Regions from separate parts of the Shewanella sedimentimangrovi genome, predicted to be linked through region 1. Evidence: predicted binding sites of a transcription regulator. Region 1 holds the regulator's gene; each other region holds the start of a gene.
What was found. Region 1 encodes LexA, which represses DNA repair genes until DNA is damaged. Its sites were predicted from a motif close to TACTGTATNNNNATACAGTA; they were not measured.

Region 2: a site for LexA is predicted at 1,757-1,776, ahead of recG (ATP-dependent DNA helicase RecG). Genes of this name have one in related genera too.
Region 3: a site for LexA is predicted at 2,161-2,180, ahead of JYB85_RS10075 (YebG family protein). Genes of this name have one in related genera too.
Region 4: a site for LexA is predicted at 1,747-1,766, ahead of dinG (ATP-dependent DNA helicase DinG). Genes of this name have one in related genera too.

The regions. Positions count from the first base shown of each region.
Region 1 covers NZ_CP071502.1:4,059,733-4,063,329, reverse strand. The annotation lists partial or broken gene coxB (cytochrome c oxidase subunit II) at 1-1,109, opposite strand, end outside; gene JYB85_RS18135 (cell division inhibitor SulA) at 1,498-2,004, opposite strand; gene lexA (transcriptional repressor LexA) at 2,001-2,624, opposite strand; gene plsB (glycerol-3-phosphate 1-O-acyltransferase PlsB) at 2,775-3,597, shown strand, end outside.
Region 2 covers NZ_CP071502.1:3,940,745-3,944,341, forward strand. The annotation lists gene JYB85_RS17570 (penicillin-binding protein 1A) at 1-1,637, shown strand, start outside; gene recG (ATP-dependent DNA helicase RecG) at 1,793-3,597, shown strand, end outside.
Region 3 covers NZ_CP071502.1:2,328,201-2,331,797, reverse strand. The annotation lists gene JYB85_RS10090 (PqiB family protein) at 1-768, opposite strand, end outside; gene JYB85_RS10085 (paraquat-inducible protein A) at 755-1,381, opposite strand; gene JYB85_RS10080 (paraquat-inducible protein A) at 1,374-2,000, opposite strand; gene JYB85_RS10075 (YebG family protein) at 2,192-2,476, shown strand; gene JYB85_RS10070 (GAF domain-containing protein) at 2,505-2,963, shown strand; gene proQ (RNA chaperone ProQ) at 3,200-3,597, shown strand, end outside.
Region 4 covers NZ_CP071502.1:1,578,791-1,582,387, forward strand. The annotation lists gene dinG (ATP-dependent DNA helicase DinG) at 1-1,723, opposite strand, end outside; gene JYB85_RS06690 (DNA polymerase II) at 1,836-3,597, shown strand, end outside.

The DNA.
Region 1 (3,597 bases):
TGGTTGTTGACGTCGGCGGCCTGCACCGTGTCACCCGTGTGGTTATCCCAGGCATTACGCTCATAAGTGATAACCGCGGCAATTTCCTGAGCGGTGAGCTGTTTGCCAAAGGCTTGCATAGCCGTACCCGCCTTGCCGTTAATCACAATTTCCAGGTGATTGGCGACAGGACCGGTGGCTATGGGGCTGCCATTGATCGCGGGGAATACGCCCGCCAAACCTGCACCATTGGGTTGGTGGCAGGCAGCACAACGGGCCATGTAAATTTGTTCACCCTGAGCCATGAGGTCATCCATCGACAGGGTTTGTGTCAGCGAGGCTTGGGCTTCCGCCGCTGCCTGTTGAGCAGAGGCTTTCTGGGCCACGAGCCAGTCATCAAACTGGGCTTCGGGCAAGACTTCCACCACTATGGGCATAAAGCCATGCTGCTTGCCGCATAACTCGGCGCATTGGCCCCGGTAGATGCCGGGTTTGTCGATGCGGGTCCAGGCCTCGTTGATGAAACCCGGGTTGGCGTCCTTCTTCACCGCAAAGGCAGGCACCCACCAGGAGTGGATAACGTCATCGGAGGTCATCAGGAAACGTATCTTGCGATTGGCAGGCAAGACCAGCGGTTTGTCTACTTCCAGTAAGTAGTTTTCGCCTTTGGCCTCGTTGCCTTCGATCTGCTCCATTGGCGTGGACAAGATGCTGTAAAAAGCGATGTCCTGATCGAAATAGCTGTAATGCCATTTCCATTGAGAACCTGTGACTTGCACCGTCAGATCTGCATTGGAAGGGTCTTCCATGGCGATCAGGGTTTTGGTGGCCGGTATGGCCATGGAGATAAGGATAATGAAAGGGATAATCGTCCAGGCTATTTCTACCTTGGTGCTCTCATGAAACTGAGCCGCCACAGCGCCCTTGGACTTTCGGTGGTTGATCATGGCGTAAATCATAGCGCCAAATACCACCACCCCGATGGCGCAGCAGATGTACAGAATCGTCATGTGCAGGTGATATACCCTGCCACTGATTTCTGTCACCCCCTGGGTCATATTCAGCGACATGTCTGCCGCTGCCAATTGCGGTGCCATCAGCACCAGAACACAATACAACAATCGCTTCACAAGACGTCTCCTCTGTCAATTGCGAATCGCAACTACAAAGAAGAGTCACACAGTAAGTCTCTGCTCTATGCAAACTCTTCGGTTCCCAAAAAAGCAACGATGACTTCAAAGTGCGTTGGCGGTTTATCTTGTTCTATCTGTAGCCTACTGCCTTGCTAACCACGCCTGCACCTACAGCTGAATATATCGGTCTGATACACAGAGGGCCGTGGTTAAACAGGGCTCACTGCGACGACATAATCTATCCCGGATATAACAAACTATCGTTGTTACCCTGAACTACATTACTTGCAGTTTAAATATTGATCAAGATCACTTTCTTTTCTAATTAACTGAAAAAATTATTGAAAAAAAGAGCCCCACTGGGGCTCAAGGGGATGGAAGGGGATCAGTGCAGCGGTTGAAACTGGTTGGAAAGGGTCATGGGAATAGCGGCTTGGTGGCAAGGATTTCCATGAGAGTGAGCATTTACATCCTGAAATATGACGCCCATGGCAACCGCACTCTTGGCAACCAGCTGTAAGCGGCGTTCATCTCTGGGGGCCAGGCTGCTGCTCCAGCAAAGTACCGCACTGGAAGTGCCACTGGTCAGCGCTCTTTCCATGGCCCACAGGGTTTCCACTTCATCCTTGGCATGCACCAGTAAGACCCTGTCCATACGCACGCCGGCCTGGGCCAGGAGGTCTTTGTAGCCTATATTGGGCGGACTGATCAGCACTATCCATCGACCCTGATGACTCAGCTGCGCCAATTGGGGGCACAAGTGCTTTAGTTCGTTACGGCCCTGATCGCTGGTGGTCAGCATGCTGACTTCCGTATTGGCGCCGGCATTGTCAGCAGGCAGGTCGCGCCACAGGCCGGGATGGCGGGGAGCATTACCGAGCAGCTTGTTCATAACCAGTCTCCGTTACGGATGACACCGACCGCCAGACCTTCAATGGTCAGACTTTGGCAGCTGAGATCGACTTTTATGGGGGCGTAGGCTTCGTTTTCGGCATGCAGGTAAACCACATTGCCCTTGCGTTCGAAGCGTTTGACCGTCACATCATCTTCAACCCGGGCGACCACCACCTGACCGTTACGGGCCTGCTGCATCTTGTGTACCGCCAACAGATCGCCTTCGAGTATGCCTATGTCCTTCATACTGTCACCCCGAACCCGCAGTAAAAAGTCGGCCTGGGGGCGGAACATGGCTGGATCCACCTGGTAATACTGCTCCACGTGTTCCTGGGCCAAAATAGGCTCACCGGCCGCCACCTGACCTATCAGCGGCAATCCCTGATGCTCAGCGTCTTCATGTTCGTCGCCCGCAAGACGAATACCGCGGGAGGTGCCGGGCATAATTTCAATACAGCCCTTCTTGGCCAGTGCCTTGAGATGTTCTTCGGCGGCATTGGCACTTTTGAAGCCCAAACGTGTGGCAATTTCGGCACGGGTTGGCGGCATACCGGTATCGGCGATATTGCGTTTGATCAGGTCCAGTATTTCAGCCTGGCGCGGTGTCAGCGGTCTCATACTCATTCCTGTTTTTCTATACAGTTACTGTTAGTATATACAGTATTTTAAACAGCGCAAGTATTAACCAGTGTTTAGATTATTGGCACTGTGACTGTGTGGTCTGATATTCTATGCGGCTAACGAAGTGGCCAAGATTGCTGAAGAAGAATGTCAACCCAAGACTCGCTGTGGTATAGAACCCTCCGCTGGATCCAGAAAAAACTGGTGCACACCATAGTGGTGCCCCAGGAGCCTTTTGCCGATCTTAATCTTGATGCGGCACGCCCCCTGGTTTACGTCATGAAAACCGAATCGGTCAGTGATATTGCCGCCCTGAGTGAAGTCACCGCCAAGTTTGGCTTGCCAAGCCCCTATGAGTCCCTGCACTTGAATGGTTTGAGCAGTCCGAGGGTGGTTTGCCTTGAGGGGGCGAAACCCCTGTTTGGGCAGCGTCAGGGCAATGAACCCTTCCTCAATGCTTTTATGCAGTTACTGTCTGTCCATAAGCAAAAGCCGGAGCTGGATATCCAGCTGGTCCCGGTGAGCCTTTATTGGGGCCGGACTCCGGGCAAGGAAGATGACAGCATGCGCGCGGCATTACTGGAGCGGGAAAATCCCACCTGGCTGCGCAAGTGCCTGATGATATTGTTCCTCGGTCGTCACAACTTCGTGCAGTTTTCCAATGCGGTTTCCCTGCGTTATATGGCCGATGAACACGGCACCGACAAACGCATTGCCCAGAAACTGGCCCGGGTGGCCAGGGTGCATTTCCGCCGTCAGCGCAAGGTGATGACAGGTCCGGCTTTGCCTAATCGTCAGGCCATGTTCCATGCGCTGTTGCAGTCCGATAACCTCAAAAAGGCCATTGCCGAAGAAGCGGCTGCCAAGAAGGTATCCGAGGCCAAGGCTCGCGAAACGGCTATAGGTTATCTCGACGAGATAGCGGCCGATTATTCGGACAGCCTGGTGCGGGTGGCGGAGCGCATGCTGA
Region 2 (3,597 bases), 120 kb from region 1:
CCTCAGACCTGCAACTTAAGGCACAGCAGGCGCTGCGCAACAACGTGTATGCCTACGATGAGCGCCACGGTTATCGGGGAGCAGCAGAGCGTCTGTGGCAGGATACCCCACCTGCCGATGCGGAAATCATCAAGACACTCAAACGCACCGTAGCCGTTCAGGAATTACAGCCCGCCGCGGTACTGAGTGTGGCTGAGCAGGCGGCAGAAGTGTTGCTTGGCAGCGGCGAGAGACTGACGCTGAATTGGGATGGCATCAAATGGGCACGCCGCTTTATCAGCGACAAACGTCAGGGAGCCGCGCCGACCAAGGCCTCTGAGGTGCTCAACCCCGGCGAACGTATTTGGGTCCGTCATAATGGCGAGCAATGGCAACTGTCCCAAGTACCGGAAGTCTCCAGTGCCACAGTCACCCTGGATCCTAAAAATGGCGCCATTTTGGCCTTGGTGGGCGGTTTCAGCTTCTCACAGAGCCAGTACAACAGGGTCACTCAGGCCAAACGCCAGCTGGGGTCCAATATCAAACCCTTTATCTACGCTGCTGCGCTGGAAAAAGACTTTACCCTGGCGACCCTGATCAATAACGCCCCCATCAACAAACCCGATATCCGTCAGGGAACCGCTTGGCGCCCCAAAAACTCACCGGATATCTATGGCGGGCCGACCCGACTTCGAGTGGGTCTGGCTCAGTCTATCAACGTGATGTCGGTGCGGGCCATGCGCCACATTGGACTCGACGAGACCATAGCGACCCTGGCCCGTTTTGGCTTTGATCCTGCCGATCTGCCCCGTAACGAATCCCTGGCCCTGGGCTCCCCCTCGGTTACCCCGCTGCAGGTTGTGACCGCCTTTGCCAGTTTCGCCAATGGTGGCTTCCTGCTGGAGCCCTACTTTATCGATCGCATTGAGCATGCCGATGGCACACTGGCGGAAAAGGCGAACCCGGCATTGGCCTGTGAGCCACCACAAAGCGACGATCAGGCAATGCAATCTTTAATCAATGCCATGCAGCAGGAAGCGGGCACGCCACAGGCGCCATGCGGCGGCACAGATGCGCGTTATGCCGAGCGGGTTATTTCCAAGCAAACCGCATTCTTGGTTGGTGATGCACTCAAGAGCGTGATCTGGGGTGGCGGTGACTGGAGTCAGGGCACAGGTTGGAACGGTACAGCCTGGCGGGCGGCAAGGCTGATAAAACGTCATGATATTGCCGGTAAGACAGGTACCACCAACGAATCCCGAGACACCTGGTTCAGTGGATTCAACCCCAAGTTGGTCAGCACCTTCTGGGTCGGGTTTGATGACCACAGCCGCGAGCTTGGCCGTACAGCTTGGAACGCCAATGGCGCCAAAGATCAGATTTCAGGCGCCGAAGCCGGTGCGAAAACAGCAGGTCCAGGTTGGAACGAATTCATGCTGCACGCGTTAGAGGGAACGGAAGAGATAGCTATAGTGCCGCCCGAAGGCATAGTTTCAGCGCGCATAGATCTGGCCAGTGGCAAACTGAGTCGCAAAACAGACCAAACCAGCGACTTTGAATATTTCCGCGCCGGTACTGAACCAACAGAATATGCCACCGAGACCCAGGACAGCAGCACTATCTTCACCGACTCACCGCCGGAAGAATTATTCCAATAGCGATTTTGAAGGGGCCGTAAGGCCCCTTTCATATCAGGCACACAGCCCACGGCAAATAAATAATCCGACAAGCCCACCGGATACAAGCCTTGGTTGCTCAGTCGTTATTCTCTGTTAGTATATGTATAAATTCACAGTAATTCGGTGCAAACCGCGTGCAGAGACTGGATCTTGTCCCAATTACCGAGCTCAAGGGCGTTGCTGCCCGGGTTGCGGAAAAGCTGGCCAAACTGGGGGTACATACCGTCCAGGATCTGTTGTTTCATTTGCCGCTGCGCTATGAAGATCGCACCCGCATTTATCCCATCGCAGGATTGACGCCCGGCAGTTACGCCACGGTTGAGGCCGAAGTTGTATCGGCCCAGATAGTCAATGGTCGCAAGCGCATGCTGACCTGCAACGTCCGCGACAACAGTGGCGGTCTGACCCTGAGATTCTTTAATTTCTCCATGGCGCAAAAAAACGGCCTGCAACCCGGATTGACCATCAGGGCCTATGGCGAGATCCGCCGTGGCCAGTCCCAATTGGAGATCATTCATCCGGAATATAAGCTTACCGCACCGGGTGAAGCCCCGGCCCTGAGCGAAACCTTGACTCCCATCTATCCCACCACTGAGGGATTAAAGCAGGCCAGCTGGATCCGGCTGACGGAGCAGGCTTTGGAAATGCTGGAAGAAGGGGGATTGCAGGAGCTGCTGCCCACGACGCTGCAACCCAATCAATTGAGCTTGGCGCAGGCGGTGCGAATTTTGCACCGTCCCCCAACCGATGCCGATCCCCTGGCCTTTGAACTGGGGCAGCATCCGGCACAACAAAGATTGGTACAGGAAGAGCTACTGGCACACAACCTCAGCATGCTTAAACTGCGGCAACGCAGTAATCAGGATAGCGCCATCCAGATGCACAGCACGGGGCAGCTGATCCCCGATTTTCTTGCCGCCCTGCCCTTCAGCCCCACGGCGGCGCAGCAGAGGGTGGTTAAGGACATTCACAAAGATCTGGCCAAGCCCACCCCCATGATGCGCCTGGTTCAGGGTGATGTTGGCTCCGGCAAGACTCTGGTGGCCGCCCTGGCAGCACTCGCGGCCATAGAAAACGGCTATCAGGTCGCCATGATGGCCCCCACAGAACTACTGGCGGAGCAACACGCAGCCAATTTCGAGCGCTGGTTTGCCCCGCTTGGCCTCAAGGTCGGTTGGCTCGCCGGCAAACTCAAGGGCAAGGCCAGGCAACAATCCCTGGCCGACATCGAATCCGGCGCCGCGCAGATGGTCATAGGCACCCACGCCATTTTCCAGGAACAGGTGAATTTCAAACAGCTAGCCTTGGTGATTATCGACGAGCAGCACAGGTTCGGCGTCCATCAGCGGCTGGGACTGAGAGAAAAAGGCATGGGCCAGGGCTATCATCCTCATCAATTGATCATGACGGCCACGCCCATCCCCAGAACCCTGGCCATGACGGCCTATGCGGACCTGGATACTTCGGTAATAGACGAATTGCCGCCGGGAAGGACACCCATTACAACGGTCGCCATTCCCGATGGACGCCGCCAGGACATCATAGAGCGGGTGCGACAGGCGGCATTGCAGGACAAACGCCAGGCCTACTGGGTCTGCACCCTGATAGAAGAGTCCGAGGTACTGGAGTGCCAGGCGGCCGAAGATACCGCCAACGAGCTGATCACCGCCTTGCCGGAACTCAGGGTCGGCCTGGTACATGGAAGGATGAAGGCGGCGGACAAGCAGGAAATCATGGCGGCCTTCAAAGCCGGCACCCTGGATCTGCTGGTGGCGACCACGGTAATTGAGGTGGGCGTGGATGTCCCCAACGCCAGCCTGATGATCATTGAAAACCCGGAAAGATTGGGACTGGCCCAATTACATCAATTGCGTGGCCGGGTCGGACGCGGGGCCGTCGCCAGTCACTGTGTCCTGCTCTACAAGGCGCCCTTATCCCA
Region 3 (3,597 bases), 1.7 Mb from region 1:
GGCTGAACGGTCGCTGTCAGAGGAGCTGAAGCTGATGCCGCCGGCCAGCAGTGACGAAATGCTTTCGCTTTTGATTTGTACTCCGGCCAGGGAGGCGTCTATGGCAATGCCCGAAACGTTCCAAAATCGTGAATCGGTTTTTACCAAGTGGGCGTATTGCTCCTGAATAAAGGCGCTGATAATGACGCGCCTGTTACCCTCGAGACGATAGCTGACCACCCGTCCCACGGGAAGTTGGCGAAAGAGCACGGACGAACCCACATCCAGTGAGCCCAGACGGTCGCTGGCAAGTTCCACCACTATGCCCTCATTGCCGGGCAACAGCGGCGGCGCTTCACGCTCGGCCTCAAATTGGGTGCGGGAGTCACCATCGCCCGGTTGCACCGCAATATAATTACCGGAAAACAGTGCGTCGAGGCCGGAGACGCCAGTGATGGATGCCTTGGGAGTCACCAGCCAGAACTTGGTTTCATCCTTTAAGTATGCGCCGGCCCGATAGTCCATTTTCACCTTGACGTTCACACCCTCCAGGTTGTCGTCAATAGCGATGTCGGTTACCTTGCCCACGGTCAGGCCCTGATATTTGACCAGGGTTTTGGCCACATCTATGCCTGTGGCACTGGGGAAGTGGATAAGGATTTCCACGCCGGACTCGCGGATGCTTTTAACCCCGAGCCAGGCGCCCAGAGCCAAAGCCACCAAGGGTAAGAGCCAGACAGGTGAAAACAGCTTTTTCTTCACAACTTTCGGGGCTTCAATTTGCGTCATGTTCGAGTTCCAGTCGATCCCAAAGTAAACGAGTATCCAACACCTTGGCAGCCAGCTGGGTCAGCAGGATCACCAAGGCAAAAGCGGTTGCGGCCGGCGCGGGTTTGGCGTCCAGCAGCTGTCCCATATTGACCAGCGCCACGGTCAGGGAAATGACAAATAAGTCCAGCATGGACCAGCGACCAATCCATTCAATGATATGAAAGCCCCCCATCAATAAATGCTTGGGAATGGGCAGGTGAAAGCTGATAGCGCTCAGGTAGATGGCCAGGCCGATAATCTTGAGCCAGGGCACCAGTATGCTGGCGGTAAAGACTATGATGGCTATCGGCAGCATATCCGAATCCACCAGGTGCTTAATGCCGGAAAATATGGTGTCCTGGGTGACCACCCCCTGATTCACCAGGGTGGTGATGGGATAGATATTGGCTGGAACCAACAGAATGGCGGCGGTGAGCAGCAGGGCCCAGCTTTTTTGCAAACTGCTGTAGTTCCGCTCGGATATCGCCTCGCCGCAGCGACAACAATGGCTGAGATGGGCTGAGTTCACCTTGCGGCAGACACTGCACAGCAGCAAGCCTAAATCCTTACCCTGGGTGCCGGCTTCAGACATCGAGGTAGCTCCACATATGTTCGAGGTTGTATTCACGCTGCAGAAACAGGGTTACCAGAAACAGCATGGTGAAACAAAAGGTACCGACACCGAAATAGATATCGGAAAAATCTGCCAACTGAAATGCTGAGACCAGAAAGCTGATCACATAGATTTCCAACATGGTTAACTGGCTCAGCAGCCCGTGCTGCTCCAGCAACCATTCGTAGGTGGTACGTTGCCATCCCTGCTTGAGTCCGGCCTTGATTAACAGGATCTGGCCCAGGATGGACAGCAGCAGGATCCCGGGGGCAATGACGGCGGCGGTTAATACGGCCACACCCACCACCCAGTAACCCAATGCCATCACCGCCATGGCCCCTTCCACCACGCTGGCGGTACGGACGCTGCCGAGAAAATGCAGCTCCAGCACAGGAAACAGGTTGGCGGGCAGATAGAAGGCGAGGGCGGCCACACACAAAGCCAGCATGCCGTTAATGGAACAATATGGCGTGTCGTACAGTGCCGTATGACAGCGGGGACAGAGGGCTCGGACCCCGGAGGGCAGGGCTCGCTTGCGCACCGCCATGTCGCAGGCACGGCAGAGAATGACTGTCTGGTCTACGGCATCGTCTTGCATAATGGCTAAACTGACTTCCTCTTTGGCAGCGGCGGACATTTCTGCACGTAAGTTTGCGTAATCACGTGAAAAGAATTCAATTATTGCCGCTTTTAATGCCATGATACTAGCAGATCCCGTTCCGGACTTGCATCATTAGTTGCACCTGTGACACTCTATGCACTGTATATATAACCAGTAAGAGGGCAATCATGGCAGTTATCACTCAATATGTCGTGGTCAGAGAAGGGGTGGAGAAGATGACATTCACATCGAAAAAAGAGGCCGATGCCTATGACAAGATGCTGGATATCGCCGACAGTCTTATCCCATTTATCCAAGGTGCCGGGCTGGATTTGGACGATGGTAAGACAGAAAAGTTGGCCTTCTATTTAGCCACCCACAAAGATGATCTATCATCCCTGCTCAAGGGCGCTCCGCTTGCCAAAGCAGAAGCCGCGCCCAAGAAAAACACCAGGAAAGAAGCCGCTGATTAATCAGACGGCATTGGCATAAGGTACTTGCATGAAGTCTGAATTTTACCAATCACTGAACCGACAACTGGCAGCTCTGCTTGAGGGCGACGACGATATGGTGTCGGCCATGGCCAATTTCTCCGCCATGCTTAACAGCCAGCTGACCGAATTGAACTGGGTTGGTTTCTATATCCGTCGTGGTGACGAGCTGGTGCTTGGCCCCTTCCAGGGTAAGGTCGCCTGTAATCGCATTCCCTGGGGCAAAGGCGTCTGTGGCACCGCAGCAGCGCTGGACAGCACCCAGAGAGTCGCCGACGTGCACCAGTTCGATGGTCATATCGCCTGCGATTCAGCCAGCAACTCCGAAATCGTGATCCCGGTTCGCAAGCAGGGGCAGGTCGTTGCCGTGCTGGATATTGACAGTCCGGTGTTCGACCGCTTCGACGAAGCGGATCAATTGGGCCTGGAACAGGCTGTCCGGGTGCTGGAAAACACCCTGTTTGGTTGAAATCCCACCAATTTAGCGTAAATCCCGGTCGCATTCGCTCAAGGCCGCCTTATAATAGGCGGCTGCTTCCTGCCGTGCGGGGGGCGGATTAACGGAAATTTGTTAATCAATGTTTATAAGCACTTTGGCATCCGTCGATATAATGCTAACGTGTGCGATGGCTCCGGGTGGCCATAACCTTACATAACCGACGCCGCTATCAGAAAGCCGCGTCCCTGTGAACTGTGGAAGTAGAAATGGAATCAACAGAAAAGTTGACCGACACCAACGCCATTCTGGCGTATTTGTATGAAACATTCCCCCTGTGCTTTATCGCCGAGGGTGAGGCTAAACCTCTGAAAATAGGTTTGTTTCAAGATCTGGCAGAAAGGTTGGCTGATGATTCCAAAGTCAGTAAAACACAGCTTCGTGTTGCCCTGCGCCGTTATACCAGCAGCTGGCGTTACCTCAAGTGCATCAAAGAAGGTGCGGTAAGGGTTGACCTTGATGGCAATCCCTGCGGTGAGTTGGAGCAAGAGCACATAGATCACGCCCAGGCGACCCTGAAAGAAAGTCAGGAGAAAGCCAAGGCCAAGCGTGCCGAGCGCGCCCCCAAGGCCGAGGCAACAGATAAGCCTGCCCGTAAACCACAGGC
Region 4 (3,597 bases), 1.8 Mb from region 1:
AGCGTTCTTTATGGGTATCAAGTAATTGCTGCCGGGGGGCGCTGCCCTGGAGCAGCAAGGGCACCTTGAGCTTGCCTTCAATCAATTCAGCCACTTTTTCCATTTGCCAGTAGGAGGCAAACAGCACCAGGCTCGCCATCTCATCGGCTGTGTACTGATGGACCAATTCCGCCAATTCTGCCGTGTAGGCATCGTCCGTGGGCTCGGTGCGCATTTTGGGCAGGAATAAGGTGGCATTGTTTTCAAAATCAAAGGGCGATTGCAATGCCAGGAAGCGGCTGCCATCGTTAAGCGACAACCCCACCTGATGGGCAAAATAGTCGAATTGGTTTACCGCCCTCAGGGTCGCGCTGCAGAGCACCACACCGGCCGCTTTTTCCCACAGCATGGACTCCAGCATGAAACCCACCTCTATGGGGGAGGAGCAAAAAAGGAAGTCCTGCTGCTTACCCGGCATCAACTCAATCCAGCGTGCCGTGGGGGCGCCTTTCTTGCTGTCCTCTTTGGCCATCATCTTCCACAGCTTATGTAAGTTCTCCAGTCGCTGCAGCATAAAGCCGGTTTCGCTTTGCAGGCTGTCGGCCTGATGTCTGGGAATGTCGCCGTCCTTGATGGCCTCGGCCAGCAGCAATTGCATTTTATTGAATTGTTTCAGTGCCGATGAAGAGGCCGTGGCCAGGTTTTCCGCATGGCACTTGAGTACCTCGGGCAATTCACCATTGGTAAAGCGCAGGCGGTTTTCCGGATTGTCAAACTTTGCCAATTGGCCGTCGCAAAAATGGGCCACCTGATTGAGCTGGGCGCACAGATCCGTCACATGGTCCTGCATTGCCTGGGCCGGGGCGATAATGTTGTTGCTCTTTATCTGGTGCTGCAATTTGGCCGCGGTTTTGCCAATTTTCTCCAGCCAGTCACAGGCACCCCGCAAGGTGGCCTGGGCGCTGGAAAAATCCCGCGCCACTATGGGCAGATGATGGGCTTCGTCTATGACGTAAAAGACATCTTCCGGATCCGGCAGTATCACACCTCCGCCCAATTCCAGATCGGCAAACAGCAGGCTGTGGTTGGCGATCAGCACATCCCAGGTATCCACATCTTCACGGGCCTTGTGGAAGGGACACTGCCTGTGACTGGCTTGCTGTCTGTGACAGCTGTGCTTGTCGCAGGCGATTTGCTGCCATAAATGGTCGGGCAGGGGCACTTCAAGGGTGTCCAGCTCACCATTCCAGCGGCCCTTATGGAAGTCCTGATGCAATTTTTGCAGCAATTCCACCTGTGCTGTGTCGGGTTTGGTCTGCCACATGGCCATCTGGGTGCCATTGTTGTCGCCGATGAGCATTTCGAGCTTGGCCAGACAAACATAGCGCTGGCGCCCCTTGACCAAACCGAAACGGAAGTTGAGTCCCGACTGTTCTTTAAAAAAGGGCAGATCTTTATTCAGCAATTGCTCCTGCAGAGCCACGGTGGCGGTGGCAATGCAGACCTTTTTTTTGCTTTCCAGCGCCAGCGGGATAGTACCGAGAATATAGGACAGGGATTTACCAATACCCGTGCCGGCCTCAACCACTATGATGCGCCTGTGTTTGTCGTAGTCACCTGCCAGGGTCTTGGAGATCTCTGCCACCATATAGTTTTGTTCGCGCCGGGAACGGAAATGGGGCAGCGATTGGGCTATGTCTTTATAGATGGCCCGAATTTGGGTTTTCACTTTTTCTGGCAGCATGTCAGGCTCTGTGCTCTCGATAATGCTGTACATAATAACAGTGATTGCTTAGGCTAAGAACCATTAATTCGTCACGCCTGTCACTTGCAAGCCTTTATCTGTGGTCGTGCCCATGTCTGTTCCCGGCAATCATCATTTATCCAGCCCAGTCACCTCGGTGATTAGCGGGCGCATCCTGACCCGGGCAAACAGGCTTGAGCAGGGACAGTCTGTGCTGGAATATTATGTGGCCACAGCGCAGGGCCCGGTCCAGGTGATTGTCAGGGATCAGCCCTGGCTTGCCTTTTGCCATCAGCAGGACGCGCTGCAATTAAAGCGAGCCGTGGCACAGGCTGGTGGCCAGATTAAGCCGCTGAGCCTTAAAAGCTTCGAGGGGCAGGCGGTCAGCGCGCTCTATTCAGCTTCAGCCCGGGCCCACAGGCAAGTGCGGCGGATGGCAACCGATATGGGTATTCGCCTGTTTGAGGATGATATCAGGCCGGAGCAACGATTTTTAATTGAGCGTTTCGTGGCCTTGGATGCCGAGTTTTCTGGCTATGAAGTGGAGTGCCTTGCCGGTGTGCGCCGGTTTGAGGCCCAAAGGGTCAGGTGCGCTTCGCAGGATCCGGGGGTAAGCCTTAAGGCCGTATCTGTTGATCTCGAGTGCAGCATGCAGGGCGAGCTCTATTCCATAGGTTTCTTCGGCGATGTTGCGCCCTTGGTCATTATGGTCGGGCAGGCGGGGGAGGCCAGGGCGGCGCCAAGCGACTGTGATATCCAATGGGCCAGCGATGAAAAAGCGCTGCTGGAAGCCATCATAGCTTGGTTTGCAGCAGCCGATCCCGACATCATCATAGGTTGGTCAATAGTGGGGTTTGATTTGTCCCTGCTAAGCCGCCGCGCGCAACACCATGGCCTTTCACTCACCATTGGCCGGGGAGGCAGCGAGCTTGGCTGGAAAGTCGCCGATAAGCACAGACCCGAAACCCTGGATTTACCGGGCCGGGTGGTGCTCGATGGCATTGATTGGCTCAAGGCCGCCTTCTTCCAGTTCGACAGTTTTTCTCTGCAGTCCGTGGCTTCTGCCTTGCTGGGCAAGGGGAAGGCAATCGATAAGGTGGACGACAGGGGGGAGGAAATCACCCGCTTATTCCTGGAGGACAAACCGGCGCTGGCCCGTTACAACCTGATGGACTGCCAACTGGTGTGGGAAATCTTTGCCCACACTCACCTGTTTGAGTTTGCCCTGGAGCGGGCCAGATTGACGGGTCTTGAACTGGGGCGGGTCGGCGCATCGGTGGCGGCATTTACCCACCTCTATCTGCCTCATCTACACCGGCAAGGTTATGTGGCACCGGCCATGGGAGCCGTTCCCGGGCAGGACAGCCCCGGGGGATATGTGATGGATTCGCTTCCAGGGCTGTATCGCAATATTTTGGTGCTGGACTTCAAGAGTTTGTATCCCTCGATTATCCGCAGTTTTTTAATCGATCCCAAGGGCTTGATAGAAGGACTTCAGGAAAGCGAGCAAGACTCGGTTCCCGGTTTCAGAGGCGCCAGGTTCAGCCGCAAGCAACCTATTTTGCCAGGCATTATCGCCACTTTGGCCGCTCGCAGGGAAGAAGCCAAACGGGACGGTAACGCGCCCTTGTCCCAGGCTATCAAGATCATCATGAATTCCCTCTACGGGGTGCTTGGCTCCAGCGGTTGTGTATTCCACGACACCAGACTTGCCAGTTCCATCACCCTGCGGGGCCATGAAATCATGCGCCAGACCCGCGCCTGGATTGAAGAACTGGGTTACCAGGTGATCTACGGTGACACGGACTCTACCTTTGTCTGGCTTGGGGATGAGGCGGCAGATGCCGATGCTACCGGGAAAATGCTTGTGAACC